DNA from 2 places in the Janthinobacterium sp. UMAB-60 genome. Region 1 is predicted to be linked to the other one. Evidence: predicted binding sites of a transcription regulator. Region 1 holds the regulator's gene; the other holds the start of a gene.
What was found. Region 1 encodes FNR, which switches genes on or off when oxygen is low (the NO sensors DNR and NnrR bind a similar motif). Its sites were predicted from a motif close to TTGATNNNNATCAA; they were not measured.
Positions count from the first base shown of each region.

Region 1 (9,221 bases):
TTCCTGCGCCGCTGGATCGGCCGCTGGGTCGACCGCCACAAGGCCATGCTGAAATTCGTCGACCAGGGTTCCATTTTGCTGGTGGTCTACACGGCCTTCAGCGAAGCCGTCAGCGAAGGCCTGTGGCACACGATCTCGGTGGAAACGCTGGTGGCCCTGGGCCTGTTCAGCATTTTGCTGCTGGCGCTGGTGCTGGGCCTGATGACATTCATCAGCCGCCGCCTGGGCTTTAGCAAGGAAGACGAGATCGCCATCGTCTTTTGCGGTTCGAAGAAAAGCCTGGCCAGTGGCGTGCCCATGGCCAAGGTCTTGTTTGCCACGCACTCGCTGGGCATGGTGATTCTGCCGCTGATGCTGTTCCACCAGATTCAGCTGATGATTTGCGCCGTGATTGCGCAGCGCTATGCGCGGCGCAAGGATGATCTTGTCAGTGAGAAAGTGGCTGCCTGAGGCTGCACGGGGCGTGCTTGAAGCAAGTTCAGCCGTCTTGACGTGTGCCGTGGCAGAACGCTATATATAAGTGTATATTACGGTCCTTGTTCACCGTTCACTTTACAAGGATACGATCATGCGCCTCACCTCCCTCGCCCAACTCCTCAGCGCCGCCCTGCTCGCTACCGCCGCCACCTCCGCCTTTGCCGGCGAAGTGGTGGTGTCGGCCGCGGCCAGCCTGACGAATGCGTTCAAGGATGCGGCGCAAAGCTATGAGGCGCAATATCCGGGCAGCAAGGTGTCCCTGAACTTCGCCGCTTCGGGCGTGCTGCTGCAACAGATCGTCAAGGGCGCGCCCGTGGACGTGTTTGCTTCGGCCGACCAGGAAACCATGGATGCGGCGCAAAAGCAGGGCCTGGTGCTGCCGGCCGACCGCCAGGATTTCGTCAGCAACAGCCTGGTGCTGATCGTGCCGCACGATAGCAAGCTGGGCATCAAGAGCCTGGCGGATCTGACGCACAAGGGCGTGACGCGCGTGGCCATCGCCAATCCGGCCAGCGTGCCCGTCGGCCGTTACTCCGAAGGCGCGCTGAAGAAGGCGAAGCTGTGGGACGCCGTGCAAGCGAAGGCCATCGGCACGCAGAACGTGCGCCAGTCGCTCGACTACGTGGCGCGCGGTGAAGTCGATGCGGGTTTTGTCTACGCCACCGACGCGGCCATCATGAAAGACAAGGTGAACGTGGTGCTGGACGTGCCATTGGACGCGCCCGTGCTGTACCCGATCGCCACCATCAAGGGCAGCGGCAATGCGGCCGAAGCGAAGCGCTTCGTCAGCTACCTGCAGACGGCGCCGGCGCAAGCCATCCTGGCCAAGTACGGCTTCAAGAAGCCCTGATTTTGAGGTAAGCGTCTGCATGGATATCGCCTGGACCGCGCTGGCCCTGTCGCTCAAAGTTGCGGCCTGGGCCACGGCGCTCAATTTGCTGCTCGGCATCGGTACGGGCTATCTGCTGGCGCGCACGCGTTTTCCGGGGCGCGAGCTGCTCGACGCCCTGTTGACCCTGCCGATGGTGATGCCGCCCACCGTGCTCGGCTATTACCTGCTGGTGCTGCTGGGCCGGCGCGGGACCCTGGGCATCTGGCTGCAGGACAACTTCGGCATCAACCTGATCTTCACGTGGCAGGGCGCCGTCATCGCTTCCACGGTGGTCGCTTTTCCCCTCGTCTTCAAGCCCGCGCGCGCCGCCTTCGAGGCGGTCGATGGCCAGCTGGAGCAGGCGGCCCGCGTGCTGGGCCTCCCGGAAATGGCGATTTTCTTCCGCGTCACCTTGCCGTTGGCCTGGCGCGGCATTCTCGCCGGCGTGCTGCTGGGATTCGTGCGCGCGCTCGGTGAATTCGGCGCCACCCTGATGGTGGCCGGCAGCATCCCCGGCAAGACGCAAACCCTGTCGGTGGCCGTGTATGAAGCCGTGCAGGCGGGCCAGGACGACGTGGCCAATACGCTGGTCGTGATCATCTCCCTTGTGTGCATCGTGGTGCTGCTGTCGGCCGGCCGCCTGGCCCCCGGGCGCATCGCGCACAAATGACGCTGATGATGACGCCCATGCAACTCGACCTCGACATTCGCGCCACCTTGCGCTCCGGTAAACGCCGTTTCGACATGCACGTGCAATGCACCTCGAACAGCCAGCGCATCGCCGTGTATGGCCCCTCCGGCGCCGGCAAGAGCATGACCCTGAAAGCCATTGCCGGACTGTTTACACCGGACGCGGGGCATATCCGCCTGAACGGCCGTACCCTGTTCGATTCGGCCGCCGGCATCAACCTGCCGCCGCAGCAGCGCAACGTCGCTTACCTGTTCCAGGATTACGCGCTGTTCCCGCACCTGACGGTACGCCAGAACGTGGGCTTCGGCCTGAGCCGCGGCTGGTTCAACCCGCGCGTGCGCGAAAAATTGCAGAAGGTCGAGCATTGGCTCGACGCATTCCACTTGCAGGAACTGGCGCACCAGTTTCCCGACGAGTTGTCCGGTGGCCAGCGCCAAAGGGTGGCGCTGGCGAGGGCGCTTGTGGCCGAGCCAAACGCGCTGCTGCTCGACGAACCGTTTGCCGCCCTCGATCCGGCCCTGCGTGTCAAAATGCGCCTGGAGCTGAGCCAGTGGCAGCAGCGCCTGGACGTGCCCATGATCCTGATCACACACGATCCGGAAGATGCGCGCATCCTCGGCGAGCATGTGCTGTACTTGCGCGATGGGCAGATCGATAACAGGGAAGAACACATGGCATTGGGTGAACGCATTGGATAAATCAGCGGCAGCGGAAATCGGCCTGCAAGGCTCGGTATGGATGACGGTGGGCGGAGAAAATCTGGGCGGCGCCGGGCGGGTGGAATTGCTGGGCGCCATCGCCGAGTGCGGCTCCATCACGCAGGCGGCCAAGCTCGTCAAGATGAGCTACAAGGCGGCCTGGGACGCCATCGACGCGATGAACAACCTGGCTGGCGAGCCGCTGGTCGAGCGCCTGACGGGCGGCAAGGGCGGCGGCGGCACGCGGCTGACGCAGCGTGGGCGCCAGCTGGTCGATAATTTCCGTATCATCGAGCGCGAGCATGCCCGCTACCTGCGCCAGTTGGGCAGCCAGGCGGAAGGCATCGCCGACGATCTTTTACTCATACGGAGAATGGCCATGAAAACCACGGCACGCAATCAATTCCTGGGCAAAGTTGTTGAACTGAAACAAGGTGCCGTCAACGATGAAGTGACCTTGGAATTGCCGGGTGGACAGCACATCGTTGCCATCGTCACGCAGGGCAGCAGCGCCAGCCTGGGCCTGGTGCCGGGCGCGGAAGCGTTTGCGCTGATCAAGGCGTCGTCCATCATCCTCGTGGCGGACAGCGCAGGGGCGCGCTTTTCCGCGCGCAACCAGCTGTCCGGGCTGGTGACGCGCGTGCAGACGGGTGCCGTCAACACGGAAGTGGTGCTGGACTTGCCGCGCGGCGGCACGATTGCCGCCATCATCACGAACCAGAGCAGCACCGACCTGGGCATTGCCATCGGCAGCAGCGTGACGGCGATATTTAAAGCGTCCAGCGTGATTCTGGGCGTGCCCGCGTAAATTGGGTAGGTCGGATTAGCGGCGGCACGCCGCGTAATCCGACAATATTGTTGGCGAATCATGTCGGATTACGCGCTTGCGCGCTAATCCGACCTACTCTTTTAATCCTTCAGCCTGGACAACCAATCGGCCGCCGCCGCCAGCGCCAGTTCCAGTTCCTGCGCCGTGTGCGCCAGCAGGCTTGGCACCTCGTCCAGGCGGCCCGCGTCGATGGCTTCCTCGGTGGCGAACGCGGCGCGGATCAGGCGTTTCGTGCCCAGGGTGCCGACGGAGCCGCGCACGCCGTGCAGGATGCGCGCCACGTCGCTGTGGCGGCCCGATTGCAACGCCGTTTCGGCGTCGCGCACGGGCGTCATGCCCTTGTTCAGCGCGTCTTCCACCATGCGCCGCAGCACGCCGCGCCCCTTGGCATCGCGGCCCATCACGCGCATCAGCGGCGCCATGGAAAATACTTCCTCATCGGCAAGGGGCACCGGCCCGGCCGTCTGCACGGGCGGGCGCTTCGGCAGGTGGCGCAGGATGACTTCCATCATCTCTTCCACCACCACGGGCTTGGCGATGAAATCGCTGATGCCGGCCGTCATGCAGCGCTCGCGTTCGGACGCCAGCACGCCGGCCGTCATGGCGATCACGGGCAAGTTCAAGCGCAGTTCCGTGCGGATGATGTGGGTGGCGCTGAAGCCGTCCATGACGGGCATCTGCATGTCCATCAGCACGATGTCGTAGCGCAGCGCTTCCGTGCGCAGCCGTTCCACGGCTTGCAAGCCGTCGCCCACCACATCGAGGGTGGCGCCCATGTGTTCGAGGATGCCGCGCGCCACGGCCTGGTTCAAATGATTGTCTTCCACCAGCAGGAAATGCACGCCGGCCAGCTCTGTGCCCAGCGGCTGGTGCAGGATGCGCTGTTCGCCGCCGTCGTTCTTGGCGATCAGCGCCTGGTGCAGGGCATCGAACAGGCTCGAACCCGTGATCGGCTTCATCAGCACGACATCGGCCTCGGCGGCGCTGGAGATTTCCTCCAGGTGGTTGCGGGCGAAGGCGTTGACCATCACCACGATGGGCTGGCGCTGGCCGCTGGCCGCCTGGCGGATGGCCTTGGCCGTGGCCAGGCCGTCCATGACGGGCATGTGCCAGTCGGCCAGCACCACGTCGTACGGCTGCTGCTGCGCCAGGCGTTCGCGGTACAGTTCGATGGCGGCAAAGCCGGAGTCCACTTCGTCGGCCAGCCAGCCCCAGGCCTCGATCAGTTTGACGATCAGTTCGCGCGTGGTGCGGTTATCGTCGGCCACCAGCAGGCGCAGCTGGCCCAGGGCCGGCGTGCGCCGCGTTTCGGCCGGCTGCGCCAGCATCTCGAACGGCACGCTGAACCAGAAGCGGCTGCCCTTGCCTTCGCTGCTGGCCACGGCGATATCGCCACCCATCATGTGGATCAACTGCTTGCTGATGGCCAGGCCCAGGCCCGTGCCGCCGAAGCGCCGCGTGATGCTCTGGTCGCCCTGTGAAAAGGCGGCAAACAGCTGCTGTTGCTGCAGGTCCGTCATGCCGATGCCCGTGTCGCGTACTTCGAAGCGCAACCAGGCGCGGCCGTTCTCTTTCTCGGTCAGGCTGACGGCCACCACCACTTCGCCGCTCTCGGTGAACTTGATGGCGTTGCCGGCCAGGTTGACGAGGATCTGCTGCAGGCGCTGGGCGTCGCCCACCAGGCGGCGCGGCACGTCGGGCTCGACGGCGATGGCCAGTTCCAGCTCCTTTTCACCCGCATTCATGGTCATCGTCGTGGCCAGCGTGTTCATGACCTCGTCGAGGTCGAATTCGACGGGCGACAATTCCATGCGGCGCGCCTCGATCTTCGAATAGTCGAGCACGTCGTTGAGGATGCCCAGCAGCGACTGGCCCGCCACGCGCACCATGGTCAGATACTTGCGCTGTTCCGTATCGAGCCTGGTATTGCCCAGCAAATACACCATGCCCAGCACGGCATTGAGGGGCGTGCGGATTTCATGGCTCATGTTGGCCACGAAATCGCTCTTCGCCCGGTTGGCCGCCTCGGCCCGGTCGCGCTCCTGTTCCAGTTCCGCCGCGCGCGATTCGAGTTCCTGCTGCAGGCGGTCGCGTTCGCTCATCAGGCCGTTGAACGCTTCCGTCAGTTCGCCGATTTCGTCGCGCTGCTGCACCGGCACGGGGGTGAAGCGGCTGCCGCTGGTGTGCAGCGCCCGCAGGGTATCGCGCAGGCGTACCAGCGGCGACAGCAGGCGCACGGTGACCCAGCCCAGAACGGCTGCGGCCAGCAGCGAGGCGAGGGTGCTCCACAGTACCAGCCGGTACAGCACGCCATCGAACGGTTCGAAGGCGTCGTCGAGGGGCAGCGAGGCGGCCAGCAGCCAGTTCACCGATTTCAGGCGCTTGAAGCTGTTGACGGCCGTGATGCCGCGGCTGTTGGTGCTGACCATGGTGCCTTCGCCATCGTTCTTCAGCAGCTGGGTCGTCGTCAGGTTGGCGTTCGGCTGGCGTGGCTGCAGCAAGCGGTCGGTATCGGGGTGCAGCACGTAACGCGGCACGGCGCCGCGCGTGAGGATGAAGTAATAGCCGCTCTTGCCGATCTTTTCCGAACGCAGGCGTCCCAGCAGGTTGTCCTTGTACAGGCGCAGCACGCCGATCACCACGCCGGCCACCTGGCCATCGGCCGTGAGCACGGGCGCGACCATCTGCACGATGGGCATGCCGCTCGATTTGCCCAGCATCGGCTCGGTGATCATGGGCTGGCGCGTGCGCAAGACGGTCTGGAAATACTCGCGCTCGGCCACGTTGATGCCGATGCGGCCCGTGACCAGCGGCATGTCGGCCACGACGGCGCCGTGCGCATCGAGCACCAGCACGTCGTCGAACAGCACCAGCATCGCGCGGCGCGAATAGTATTCGCGCAATTGGGCGGGCTGGCCGATCAGTTCCGGCGGCTGCTGCCTGGCCGTCAGCGTGACGATCTGCAGCAGCATGCCCAGCTTGTCGTCGAGTTCGGCAGCGGTGCGGGTGATCAGGGCAGATTGCTGGCTCAGCAGTACTCGGGTGAAGTCGGCGCGCATGTGCTGCAGCTGGATCATGGTGACCAGCGCGATCATGGCGATCGAGGTCAGGCTGGTGGCCAGCGCGACTTTTGCTTTGATGCCGAGTGGCTTCATGATTTCCTTTTCAGTACCGGGCGGCACAGGCGGCAGATAATGCTGTCAGGAATTTTCCTATCAATGCCCCAGCTTGGCAAGCGCCACCGCGCAAATTGCCCTCCCCGCATGGGCTTTTGACGATGTTGCCATATAATCAAAGTCAGAACGTCGTTTATTCAGCGGAACTGCGGTGAAATTGGCACACGGCAACCCTGTATGCAGTAAACTTGTTGTTGCATTTTCTAAAAGGTACCGACATGACTGAAGCGCTACTCACTCCCACCATGCCCACAGTGACCGTGGAAGCGTTGCGTGCGCGATGCTCGACCTGCAGCATGCATCAATTGTGCCTGCCAATGGGCCTCGATGTGGGCGACATGGACCGGCTGGACCAGATCATCGGCCGCCGCCGCAAGATCGTGCGCGGTGCCTCGCTGTTCCGCATCGGCGACTCGTTCCAGAACCTGTACGCGATCCGCCTGGGGCACTTCAAGACGTACCAGATCAATCCGGGCGGCGAAGAGCAGGTGACGGGTTTTCAGATGGCTGGCGAACTGCTGGGCATGGATGCCATCAGCGCCGACCGCCACCACTGTAATGCGGTGGCGCTGGAAGACAGCGAAGTGTGTGAAATTCCTTTTTCCAGCCTGGAACAATTGCTGGGCAATATGCCGACCCTGCTGCGCCATTTCCATCGCATGATGAGCCAGGAAATCACGCGCGAGCAAAGCGTCATGCTGTTGCTGGGCAATATGCAGGCGACCCAGCGTTTTGCCGCCTTTATCGTCAACCTGGCTTCGCGCTATGAAGCGCGCGGCTATTCGGCCAGCAAATTTCAGCTGCGCATGTCGCGCGAGGAAATCGGCAATTACCTGGGGCTGACCATCGAGAGCGTCAGCCGTTTATTGTCGAAATTCAAGAAGGAAGGCTGGCTGCGCGTCTCCAACCGCGAGATCGAGATCTTGCAGCCGGCCAAACTGAAGGCCATTACGGCCGGTACCGACGTCTGCAAATAAGGCTTACAGCTCTTCATCGGCGTGCAGCGCGATGCTGCGCTGCAGCGGCCAGGTCCAGATGCCGGACAGGCGCCACTCGCGTTTGTCGTTTTCCACCAGTACTTGCCAGCGGCTGCGTTCGAGCATCGGCAGCGCTACGGAAAAATTGCCGGCCGCATCGGGCTGCACCAGCAGCTTGATATCCTTTTCCGGCAGTGTCGCATGCGCCAGATGCAGCTGCAACGGACCCTGATAAGCCTTGCCGAAGCTGTGCACGGAACCACTGAGGCGCGCTGACGCCACATCATAGGACAGGCTGGTATCCATGGCCAGGTCGCTGGCGATCGTGTCGCGCCGCAAGTCCTGGTTGATCGCCTTGCCCTGCTTGTAATAATCACCCACCACCAGCGCATCGGGCTGCGTAAACGCGATATACGCCATGCAGCTGCCGACGACCACGGACAGGCCGGGACCGATCATCAGCAGCCAGGGCCAGCGATGCTTGTACCACGGTGCAACGGGAGGTTGCAGTTTCAGACTGTCGGACATTTTGTTCTCCTTGGGGGCGGACCCTGTGGGTCTGACCCCAGCTTTTGCTTCCGGGTTGAAAATCAAGTGACCCTAACGCATGATTGATGATACCCCTACGGCGAAATACCGGGGTCGGACCCAGAGGGTCCGACCCCGAATCAACATCACCGCGGCACGATGAAGACCGCGCTTTCACGCACATGCAGCGACGGGTCGTCCAGCGAGTGCAATTCGATCGCAATCTTGTTCGACCCCTTTTCTCCCACGCCGTGCGGCACGCGCAGGCGGATCGGCCAGCCCAGCGTTTCCGTCGGCTGCAAGGTCACCTCTTCGCGCGTCAGCAAGGTCAGGCCCGGCAAGCCGGAAGCGCTGATTTTGAAATGCTGGGTTTGCTCGGACGTGTTCATGATCTGCAGGCGGTAGACGTTTTCGATCATGCCGTCTTCCACTTCGCGTCCCATCGAACCGCGGTCGCGGATCACGTCCATTTTCAGGGGCGTGCGCAGGGCCAGCGAGGTACACACGGCGATGATGATCAGGGCCAGGATGGAAGTGTAGATCAAGACGCGCGGGCGCATGGCGCGCTGGCGTATCTGCTTCGAATTGAAGTTGTTTTCCATCGCATGGTCGGTACTGTAGCGTACCAGTCCCCGTGGCCGCTCGACCTTGTCCATCACGGTATTGCAGGCATCGACGCAGGCGGCGCAGCCGATGCATTCATACTGCAGGCCGTTGCGGATATCGATGCCGGTCGGACACACCTGCACGCACAGCGTGCAGTCGATGCAATCGCCGAGCTTGTCGTTGTTGCCGGCCTTCTTGCTGATGGCGCCACGCGGTTCGCCGCGCTTGGCATCGTAAGTGATGATCAGGGTGTCCTGGTCGAACATGGCGCTCTGGAAGCGCGCGTAGGGGCACATGTATTTGCACACCTGCTCGCGCAGCCAGCCCGCGTTGCCGTAGGTTGCCAGGCTGTAGAACAAGACCCAGAA
Region 1 covers NZ_LT607485.1:352,253-361,473, forward strand. Annotated here, with positions in the region: gene K0F86_RS09565 (bile acid:sodium symporter family protein) at 1-450, shown strand, start outside; gene modA (molybdate ABC transporter substrate-binding protein) at 569-1,327, shown strand; gene modB (molybdate ABC transporter permease subunit) at 1,347-2,018, shown strand; gene K0F86_RS09580 (sulfate/molybdate ABC transporter ATP-binding protein) at 2,036-2,737, shown strand; gene K0F86_RS09585 (TOBE domain-containing protein) at 2,778-3,545, shown strand; gene K0F86_RS09590 (response regulator) at 3,647-6,721, opposite strand; gene fnr (fumarate/nitrate reduction transcriptional regulator Fnr) at 6,961-7,719, shown strand; gene K0F86_RS09600 (FixH family protein) at 7,723-8,247, opposite strand; gene ccoG (cytochrome c oxidase accessory protein CcoG) at 8,394-9,221, opposite strand, start outside.

Region 2 (9,221 bases), on a different contig from region 1:
CACCGTGCTGCCCAGGTCGATCAGGCGCACCAGCGGCGACGCTTGCGCGCTGTCGATCAGGGCCAGATGGCGATCCCATGGGTACGGCTCGAAGTAGGCGTAGTACACGCTTTCTTCCTCGGGGGTGTGTGCGATGGTCATCACCGTGCCGTCAAAGCTGGTTGGCACGCGGAACCAGGTTTCGCGGTCATAGCTGGCGACGGCCTGGTAGTCTTTCCAGCCGTCCGGGTAGGCCGACTTGCCTGCATTCATGAAGCGGATCGTGCACGCCTCGCCTTGCGCGCCTTGCAGGCGGAAATAAAACCACTGCGTGATGTCGGCGTGGGAATCCTTGCGGATGTTCAGCTCGATGGATTGGGCATCGTCGGCGCGCAGCACCTCGATCGCGCCGGCGTCGAATTGCTGGCTGATTTTAATGGTCATGAGTGTTCCTGATAAAAACATATGGGTTTTGCATCGTGTGCAATGGCGCGATGATACCTGTTTTAGTCGCGCCTTTGTGCTGGCGCAAACGACGCGGGACATGCTTTGCTAACGTGATAGTTCCAACACGGGGAGAGCATCATGGACGACCATAGCAACCACATACGCGACCTGGAAAAGAAAATCAGCGCCCTCAGCGACGCCCTGGCGCACCTGGGCAAGGGCACGACTTTGCATGAATTGCTGCGCATCCTGCGTTTTCCCGGCTATACCACGCCGGCCGAGTTCACCTTCAACGTCGCCATCCTCGACACCATGCTGGTGCAGGCCAATGCACTGGAAAAGCTGGGGCAGGATTTGCTGGCAGGGGCGAAGCAAGTCGTGACCAAGCAATGAACGGTACACAACGACGCTTGCTGAACGCCTGAAAAATGGCCAGGGCAAGGCGCAGGGCCGCAGGCAGTACGAACGTACGCCCAGGCCCTGCAACGCCGCCATGGACGTTTTGTCAGGTGTTCAGGCCGCCAAAACGTTCAAAGAACCACGGCTCCACGTCCGGCGCCTGCTCATCCTCGCGCCGCAGGGTGGCCAGGATATGTTCCTCGGCCGCCGCATGGGTGAGGCGGTACAGGTCGCGCGCCAGCGCATACGCTTGCGTGCCGGGCCACGGTTCGGGCAGCAGTTCGACGGGCAGTTGCGGGTCGTGCAATTGCACGCGGCGGTAGGCGTGCGTCAGCAGCGAGCGGATGACAAACGCTTGCTCCGCATCGAACACGGGTTCCTGCTGGAGCAAGGTCAGCAGGGGCTGGAAGCTGGCGATGAATTTTTCGTAACCGGCCATCACTTCCGACAAGTCCCAGCATTCGCCCACCATGTCGCGCAGCGGGCGTGTGCTGACATCCGGCAACTCTGTCGTGTGGCAAACATACAGCTTGCCCTGTACCTCGTTGCGCACGAGGATGTCTTCCAGCGCCTCCGAGTTGCTGGCTGGATGGCCAAAGATGCCGGGAGAGATCAAGCCATAGCCAGCCCACAATAATTCCTTGCGCAGCGCCCCCCGCTCGGCGGCGCCGATGCTGCCGGCCGGCCCGATCACCAGGGTCCAGCTGCCATCCCAGTGCACGACCAGCGGCGCATAGATGCGGCGATAGGCGCGTTCGAAGCGGGCCAGAGCTTCCGGGCGTATCGTATAGGCGCTGCGGCGGCCGTCGCGTTGCGAGCTGAGCCAGCCCTCCTGCGCCAGGCGGAACACGCTGGTGCGCAGCAAGCGGTCATTCACGCCAAACGGTGCCAGCAGGTCGATCAGGCTGCCCAGCCAGATGGCGCCGCCGCGCGGCACGATGGCGTCGCCGAAAATCGTCATCACCAGGGACTTTGAGCGCGGTGGGTCGCTTTCCAGGAAATCGGCTATCCATGCCGTGCAGCGGGTGTTCTTCATGTGGTTCCGGTCTGGCCGTGTTGCGGTCGATTCAATAAAAGCAGCAGTTTACTTGGCTGCGCGGGTAGCGCGTCAATAATTTGCCGGAAGCGCTGGTGGCACTTCGTAGTGTTTTCTCATAAGCAATATCATACGCACAAAAAAGCTGCATAAGATACGAATTTTTAAAATGACTCACATCAAGTGTATGCAAATCGTTTTTTGTATCGTATTATCTGTTCATCGCACCGCGTTGCTGCGCAAAATCAAAGACATGGGAGACACATCATGTACGCACAAATGGTTGAAACCGGCCTCAAGAACGTCCGCTCCATCGACGACATGGGCCAGGAAGAGCGCGCTTTTCAGGCGCGCATCGACGAAGGCATCAAGATCGAGGCCAAGGACTGGATGCCGGACGCTTACCGCAAGACCCTGATCCGCCAGATTTCGCAGCATGCGCACTCGGAAATCGTCGGTCAATTGCCCGAAGGTAACTGGGTCACGCGCGCACCGACCCTGAAACGCAAGTCCATCCTGCTGGCGAAGATCCAGGACGAAGCCGGTCACGGCCTGTACCTGTACAGCGCCGCGGAAACCCTGGGCGTGTCGCGCGACGATCTGCTCGCTGCCTTGCACTCGGGCAAAGCCAAGTATTCCAGCATCTTTAACTATCCGACCCTGTCGTGGGCCGACATGGGCGCCATCGGCTGGCTGGTCGACGGCTCCGCCATCATCAACCAGATCCCGCTGTGCCGCTGCTCGTATGGTCCGTATGCGCGCGCCATGATCCGCGTCTGCAAGGAAGAATCGTTCCATGCACGCCAGGGCTACGACATCATGATGTCGCTGTGCAAGGGTACGCCAGAGCAGAAAGCCATGGCGCAGGATGCGCTGAACCGCTGGTGGTGGCCATCGTTGATGATGTTCGGCCCGTCCGACGCCGCCTCCGTCAACAGCGCCCAATCGGCGCAATGGCGCATCAAGCTGTTCTCGAACGACGAATTGCGCCAGCGCATGGTCGACCAGACCGTGCCGCAAATCGAATACCTGGGCCTGACCGTGCCCGATCCCGACCTGAAGTTCAATGCGGAAACGGGCCATTATGAATTCGGCGAGATCGACTGGTCCGAGTTCAACAATGTCCTGAAGGGCAATGGCCCGTGCAACCGCGAGCGCCTGCAAACGCGGGTCAAAGCGTATGAAGACGGCGCATGGTTCCGCGATGCCTTGCTCGCGTATGCAGACAAGCAAGCCGCTAATAAAGCAGCAGCGTAATTACATAAGACAGATAGGGGAGAGCAACATGAGCAAAGAATGGCCATTGTGGGAAGTTTTCATCCGCAGCCAGCACGGCCTGGCGCACAAGCATGTGGGCAGCCTGCACGCCTCCGACGCCACCATGGCGGTCAACCATGCGCGCGACGTCTACACGCGCCGCAATGAAGGCGTGAGCATCTGGGTGGTGCGCGCGGCCGATATCGTCGCCAGCAGCCCTGGCGACAAGGCCGCCCTGTTCGAACCGTCGAACAGCAAGGTGTACCGCCATCCCACCTTCTTCCCGATGCCGGAAGAAGTCAAGAACCTGTGATGGGAGCGCCTGTAATGGATGACAAGGTCAATTACCTCCTGCGCCTGGGCGACAACGCCCTGATCCTCAGCCAGCAACTGTCACAGCTGTGCGGCAAGGGGCCGGCGCTGGAAGAAGACATGGCGCTGACCAACGTGGCGCTCGATCTGCTGGGCCAGACGCGCTTGTGGTTCAGCTATGCGGCCGAACTGGAAAACGCGGGCCGCGACGAGGACGACATCGCCTTCTTGCGCGACGCCCACGACTTCAAGAATTGCCTGCTGGTCGAACAGCCGAACGGCAATTACGCCGACACCATGATGCGCCAGTTCTTCTTCGACAGCTGGCACTACTTCCAGCTGCTGGAACTGGCGAAATGCAGCGATCCACGCATCGTCGAAGTGGCGCAGAAGTCGATCAAGGAAGTGACGTATCACCTGAGACGCAGCGGCGACCTGATCGTGCGTCTCGGCGACGGCACGGCGGACAGCCATGCCAAGACGCAGGCGGCGGCCGACAAGCTGTGGATGTACACGGGCGAGATGTTCAAGTACGACGCCGTCGACCAGGCCATGCTTGCCACCGGCATCGCGCCGCCGTCCGACATCCTGCGCCAGGCCTTCCTCGAACACGTGGCCGAGATCTTCGCCGAAGCCACCTTGAACATGCCGGCGCCCGACGCGTGGATGCAAAAGGGTGGCAAGCAGGGCACGCACACGGAACACCTGGGTTTTATTCTGGCCGAGATGCAGTTCCTGCAGCGCGCCTATCCCGGGGCGGAGTGGTAGTGAACACGCCCATGGCAGCGCTGGACGCGGCCCAGGTCTGGGCCTGGCTGGGCGACGTGCCGGACCCGGAAATTCCCGTCATTTCGGTGGTGGACCTGGGCATCGTGCGTGCCGTCGATGTGGTCAGCAGCGAAGAGTGCATCGTGACGATCACGCCCACGTATTCGGGCTGCCCGGCCATGCAGGTGATCGCCGATGCCGTCACCGATGCCTTGCGCAGCCATGGCGTGGTCAAGGTGACGCTGGTGAACCAGCTGGCGCCCGCCTGGACCACGGACTGGATGAGCGAGGCGGGCAAGGCCAAGCTGAAAGGCTATGGCATCGCCCCGCCGCAGCAGCAGGTGATCGACATCAGTGGTTTGACAGGTGGTGTCAAGCGCCAGCCCATGCCGACGCTGGAGGTGATCTGCCCGAATTGCGGTTCCACGCATACGCAGCTGACCAGCCAGTTTGGCTCCACGCCGTGCAAGGCCCTGTACAAATGCCTGGCTTGCCGCGAACCGTTTGACTACTTCAAGTGCCACTAAAAAAATCAGGCACACGTTCCGAAGAAACTGGAGATGAAGCATGAGTAAATTTTATCCGCTGTGCGTATCGAACGTGCGCAATGAAACGCGCGACACCATCGCCATCACGTTCGACGTGCCAGCGGAACTGCAGCAGCAGTTCCGCTTCCAGCAGGGGCAGCACCTGACCCTGCGCGCCAATATCAATGCGGAAGACGTGCGCCGCTCGTATTCCATCTGTTCGGCGGTGCAGGACGGCACGCTGCGCGTGGCCATCAAGCGCACACCGGGCGGCGCCTTTTCGACCTGGGCGAACGACACACTGAAAGCCGGCGCCACCATCGAGGTGATGCCGCCCATGGGCCACTTCAACGTGCCGCTCGACTGCGTCAACCGCAAGCACTACCTGGCCTTTGCGGCCGGCAGCGGCATCACGCCCATCCTCTCCATCATCAAGACGACACTGCTGATGGAACCCTTGAGCCGCTTTACTGTGTTCTACGGCAACCGCGCTTCGTCTTCCGTCATCTTCAAGGAAGAATTGACGGACTTGAAGGATGTGTACCTGGAGCGTTTGAACCTGGTCTACGTGATGAGTCGCGAGCAGCAGGATATCGAGCTGTTCAACGGCCGCATCACGCAGGAAAAATGCGAGCAATTCCTGCAGCACTGGATCAAGGTAGAAGATTACGACAACGCGTTTATTTGCGGCCCGGAAGACATGATGCTCGGTGTTTCCGCCGCCCTGCAGGCGGCCGGCATGCCCAAGCAGAACATCAAGATCGAACTGTTCGCCGCCAGCATCCCGAAAAACTTTCATAAGCCGCGTGCGCAGCTGGCTGCGGATGCGGTGCGGGAAACGGAAGTGACCGTCATCATGGATGGCAACCACACCACCTTCACGATGGACAAGGACAAGGAATCCATCCTCGACGCGGGTCTGCGAGCGGGGCTGGACATGCGCTACTCATGCAAGGGTGGCGTGTGTTCGACCTGCCGCTGCAAGATCCTCGACGGCAAGGTCGAAATGGACGTCAACTACGCGCTGGAAGACTACGAAGTGGCGCGCGGCTTCGTCCTCAGTTGCCAGAGTTTTCCGCTGACCGACAAGGTGGTGGTCGACTTCGACCAAGCTGAGTAACATCAGACCCCAAGCGAAGACTGGGGTCGGACCCTCAGGGTCCGACCCCGGCACTTGCATCTGGGTTTAAAAAATTGAAGCGAGACGCCATGACCTACCAAAACATCCTCTTTACCATCGAGCAGGGTATCGCCACGCTCACCCTGAACCGTCCCGACAAGCTCAATAGCTTTACGCAAGCCATGCACGAGGAAGTGCGCCATGCGCTTGCGAAAGTGAACGCCGACAGCACCGTGCGCGTGTTCGTGCTGACGGGCGCGGGGCGTGGCTTTTGCGCGGGCCAGGATCTGTCCGACCGCGCCGTCGAACCAGGCTCGAAGGGCGTGGACCTGGGCGAGTCGGTGGAAAAAAACTATGCGCCGCTGGTGCTGGCCTTGAAAGCCTTGGCTATGCCCGTGATCTGCGCCGTCAACGGCGTGGCCGCCGGCGCGGGCGCCAACCTGGCACTGGCCTGCGACATCGTCATCGCCGGCAAGTCGGCCAGCTTCGTGGAAGTGTTCTGCAAGCTGGGCCTGATCCCGGACACGGGCGGCACCTTCTTCCTGCCGCGCCTGATCGGTTCGGCGCGTGCCATGGGCCTGGCCATGCTCGGCGAAAAACTGACGGCCGAAAAGGCGGAAGACTGGGGCTTGATCTGGAAATGCGTGGACGACGCGCAGCTGGCCGAAGAAACGCGCAAGCTGGCCGTGCACTTTTCCACGGCGCCGACCAAGGGCCTGGCCTACACCAAGCAGGCGCTGGCCGCCAGCGGTGCGAATACCCTGCCGCAGCAGCTGGCGCTGGAAGCGCGCATGATGAGCGATCTCGGTAACAGCGACGATTACCGCGAAGGCGTGGCCGCCTTCATGGAAAAGCGCGCACCGCAATTCAAGGGACACTGATATGACCGCATTGGCAAACAACAGTATCGTCGCCGTCATCGGCAGCGGCGCCATGGGCGCCGGCATCGCACAGGTGGCCGCGGCCGCCGGCTACAGGGTCAAACTGTACGACACGCGCGCGGAAGCGGTCAGCAAGGCCTTGCTCGATATCGGCAAGATGTATGCGAAGCTGGCCGAGAAGGGCCGCATGACGGCTGACGAAGCCACGGCCGCCACGGCGCGCCTGCAGGCGGCCGGCAGCCTGGCCGACATGAGCGATTGCGCCCTGGTGGTGGAAGCCATCGTGGAAAACCTCGACGTCAAGCGCGGCCTGTTCGCCGAACTCGAAGCGTTAGTCAGCGACGACTGCATCCTGGCGACGAATACCTCGTCGATTTCCGTGACGGCCATCGCCGCCAAGCTGCGCCGTCCGGAACGCCTGGTCGGCATGCATTTCTTTAATCCCGTTCCCCTGATGGCGCTGGTTGAAGTGATCAGTGGCCTGGCCACCAGCGAGCAGGTCGCCGCCACCGTCTACGACACCTCGATCGCCTGGGGCAAGAACCCCGTGCATGCGAAATCGACGCCGGGCTTCATCGTCAACCGTGTCGCCCGTCCGTTTTATGCGGAAGGCTGGCGCCTGTTGAACGAGCAGGCGGGCGACCCCGCCACCATCGATGCCGTGCTGCGCGAAGCGGGCGGTTTCCGCATGGGGCCATTCGAATTGATGGATCTGATCGGCCACGACGTGAATTTCTCCGTCACGCAATCCGTGTTCGGCGCCTACTTCAACGACCCGCGCTTCACGCCGTCCGTGCTGCAGCAGGAAATGGTCAACGCCGGTTTCCTGGGCCGCAAATCGGGCCGGGGCTTTTATCTGTACGGCGAAGGCGCCGCTGCCCCTGTGGCGCAGGCGGAAAGCGCGCAAGCGACCCCGGAATTCGTCGCCCTGTCGGCTGCCATCGGCGGCGATGGTCGTGGCCACAGCGGCGTCATCCGCAGCCTGGTGCAGCGGCTGGAGCAGGCGGGCATCACCGTCAGCCGCCGCGTGACGCAGGAAGGCCAGGCGCATGACGAGGCACCTGCCCTGCATTGCAACGGCGCCGCGATTTATCTGACCGACGGTCGCAGCGCCACCCAGCGCGCGCACGACAACCAGCATCCGGACACGGTGCTGTTCGACCTGGCGCTCGACTACGCCGGTGCCAAACGCATCGCCGTGGCCCGTGCGGACCAGTGCGGCGACGCCGCCTACGCGGCCGTCGTCGGCCTGTTCCAGGCGGCCGGTTTCATCGTCACGCGCCTGGACGACGTGCCTGGCCTGGCCGTCATGCGCACGCTCGCCATGCTGGCCAACGAAGCGGCCGATGCCGTCAACCAGGGCGTGTGCACGGTGGCTGCCGTCGATGTCGCCATGCAGAAGGGCGTCAATTACCCGCGCGGACCGCTGGCCTGGGCCGATGCTGTCGGCGTCCAGCATATCGTGACCGTGCTGCACCACCTGGCGCAAGGCTATGGCGAAGACCGCTATCGGGTCTCGCCGCTGCTGCGCCGCAAACTTGCCACTGGAGCGACGTTTCATGCCGAATGAAGATCACAACATGACGGCACAGGCATTGGCCGAAGCGGCCGCCGCCTCCATGCTGTCGCGCGATAACGCCACCGCCGCCATGGGCATCGCCCTGGCTGACGTGGGGCCCGGCCACGCGCGCATGACGATGACGGTGCGCCCAGACATGCTCAATGGCCACCAGACCTGCCACGGCGGCTTTATCTTTTCCCTGGCCGACAGTGCCTTCGCGTTTGCCTGCAACAGCTACAACATGAATACCGTGGGCGCCGGCTGCACCATCGATTACCTGGCGCCGGGACGTGAAGGCGACGTGCTCACGGCGCACGCCGTCGAGCAGGCGCTGGCGGGAAAGAGCGGTGTCTACGACGTCAAGGTCAGCAACCAGGATGGCCGCGCCATCGCGCTCTTCCGAGGCAAGTCGATCCGCGTGGCGGGTGAAGTCATTAGCGATTGAAGATACAAGAGCAGGCTTGAACTGCCGCCGCAGCTTTAAATAGTTAAAGAACCAATTAGGAGACAATGATGGTCCAACGAATTCCCGCCCCGAATGACCTCGAGCCGATCGAGCGCGCCAGCAAGGATGAACTGCAGGCGCTGCAGCTCGAACGCATGAAATGGACGCTCAAGCACGCGTATGACAACGTGCCCCATTACCGCGCCGCTTTTGATGCAGCGGGCGTGCATCCGGACGATCTCAAATCCTTGTCCGACCTGGCCAAATTTCCGTTCACGGACAAAAAAGTCTTGCGCGACAATTATCCGTTCGGCCTGTTTGCCGTGCCGCGCGAGCAAGTGGTGCGCATCCACGCGTCGAGCGGCACCACGGGCAAGGCCACGGTGGTCGGCTACACGCAGAACGACATCGATACCTGGGCCAATGTGGTGGCGCGCTCGATCCGCGCCGGCGGCGGCCGCGCGGGCGACATGGTGCATATCTCCTACG
Region 2 covers NZ_LT607482.1:389,684-398,904, forward strand. Annotated here, with positions in the region: gene K0F86_RS01785 (M14-type cytosolic carboxypeptidase) at 1-423, opposite strand, end outside; gene K0F86_RS01790 (hypothetical protein) at 565-819, shown strand; gene paaX (phenylacetic acid degradation operon negative regulatory protein PaaX) at 932-1,861, opposite strand; gene paaA (1,2-phenylacetyl-CoA epoxidase subunit PaaA) at 2,129-3,118, shown strand; gene paaB (1,2-phenylacetyl-CoA epoxidase subunit PaaB) at 3,147-3,431, shown strand; gene paaC (1,2-phenylacetyl-CoA epoxidase subunit PaaC) at 3,446-4,198, shown strand; gene paaD (1,2-phenylacetyl-CoA epoxidase subunit PaaD) at 4,210-4,725, shown strand; gene paaE (1,2-phenylacetyl-CoA epoxidase subunit PaaE) at 4,766-5,845, shown strand; gene paaG (2-(1,2-epoxy-1,2-dihydrophenyl)acetyl-CoA isomerase PaaG) at 5,935-6,726, shown strand; gene paaH (3-hydroxyacyl-CoA dehydrogenase PaaH) at 6,728-8,296, shown strand; gene paaI (hydroxyphenylacetyl-CoA thioesterase PaaI) at 8,286-8,732, shown strand; gene paaK (phenylacetate--CoA ligase PaaK) at 8,801-9,221, shown strand, end outside.
Region 2: the regulator FNR is predicted to act here: its motif matches at 2,031-2,044, upstream of paaA (1,2-phenylacetyl-CoA epoxidase subunit PaaA).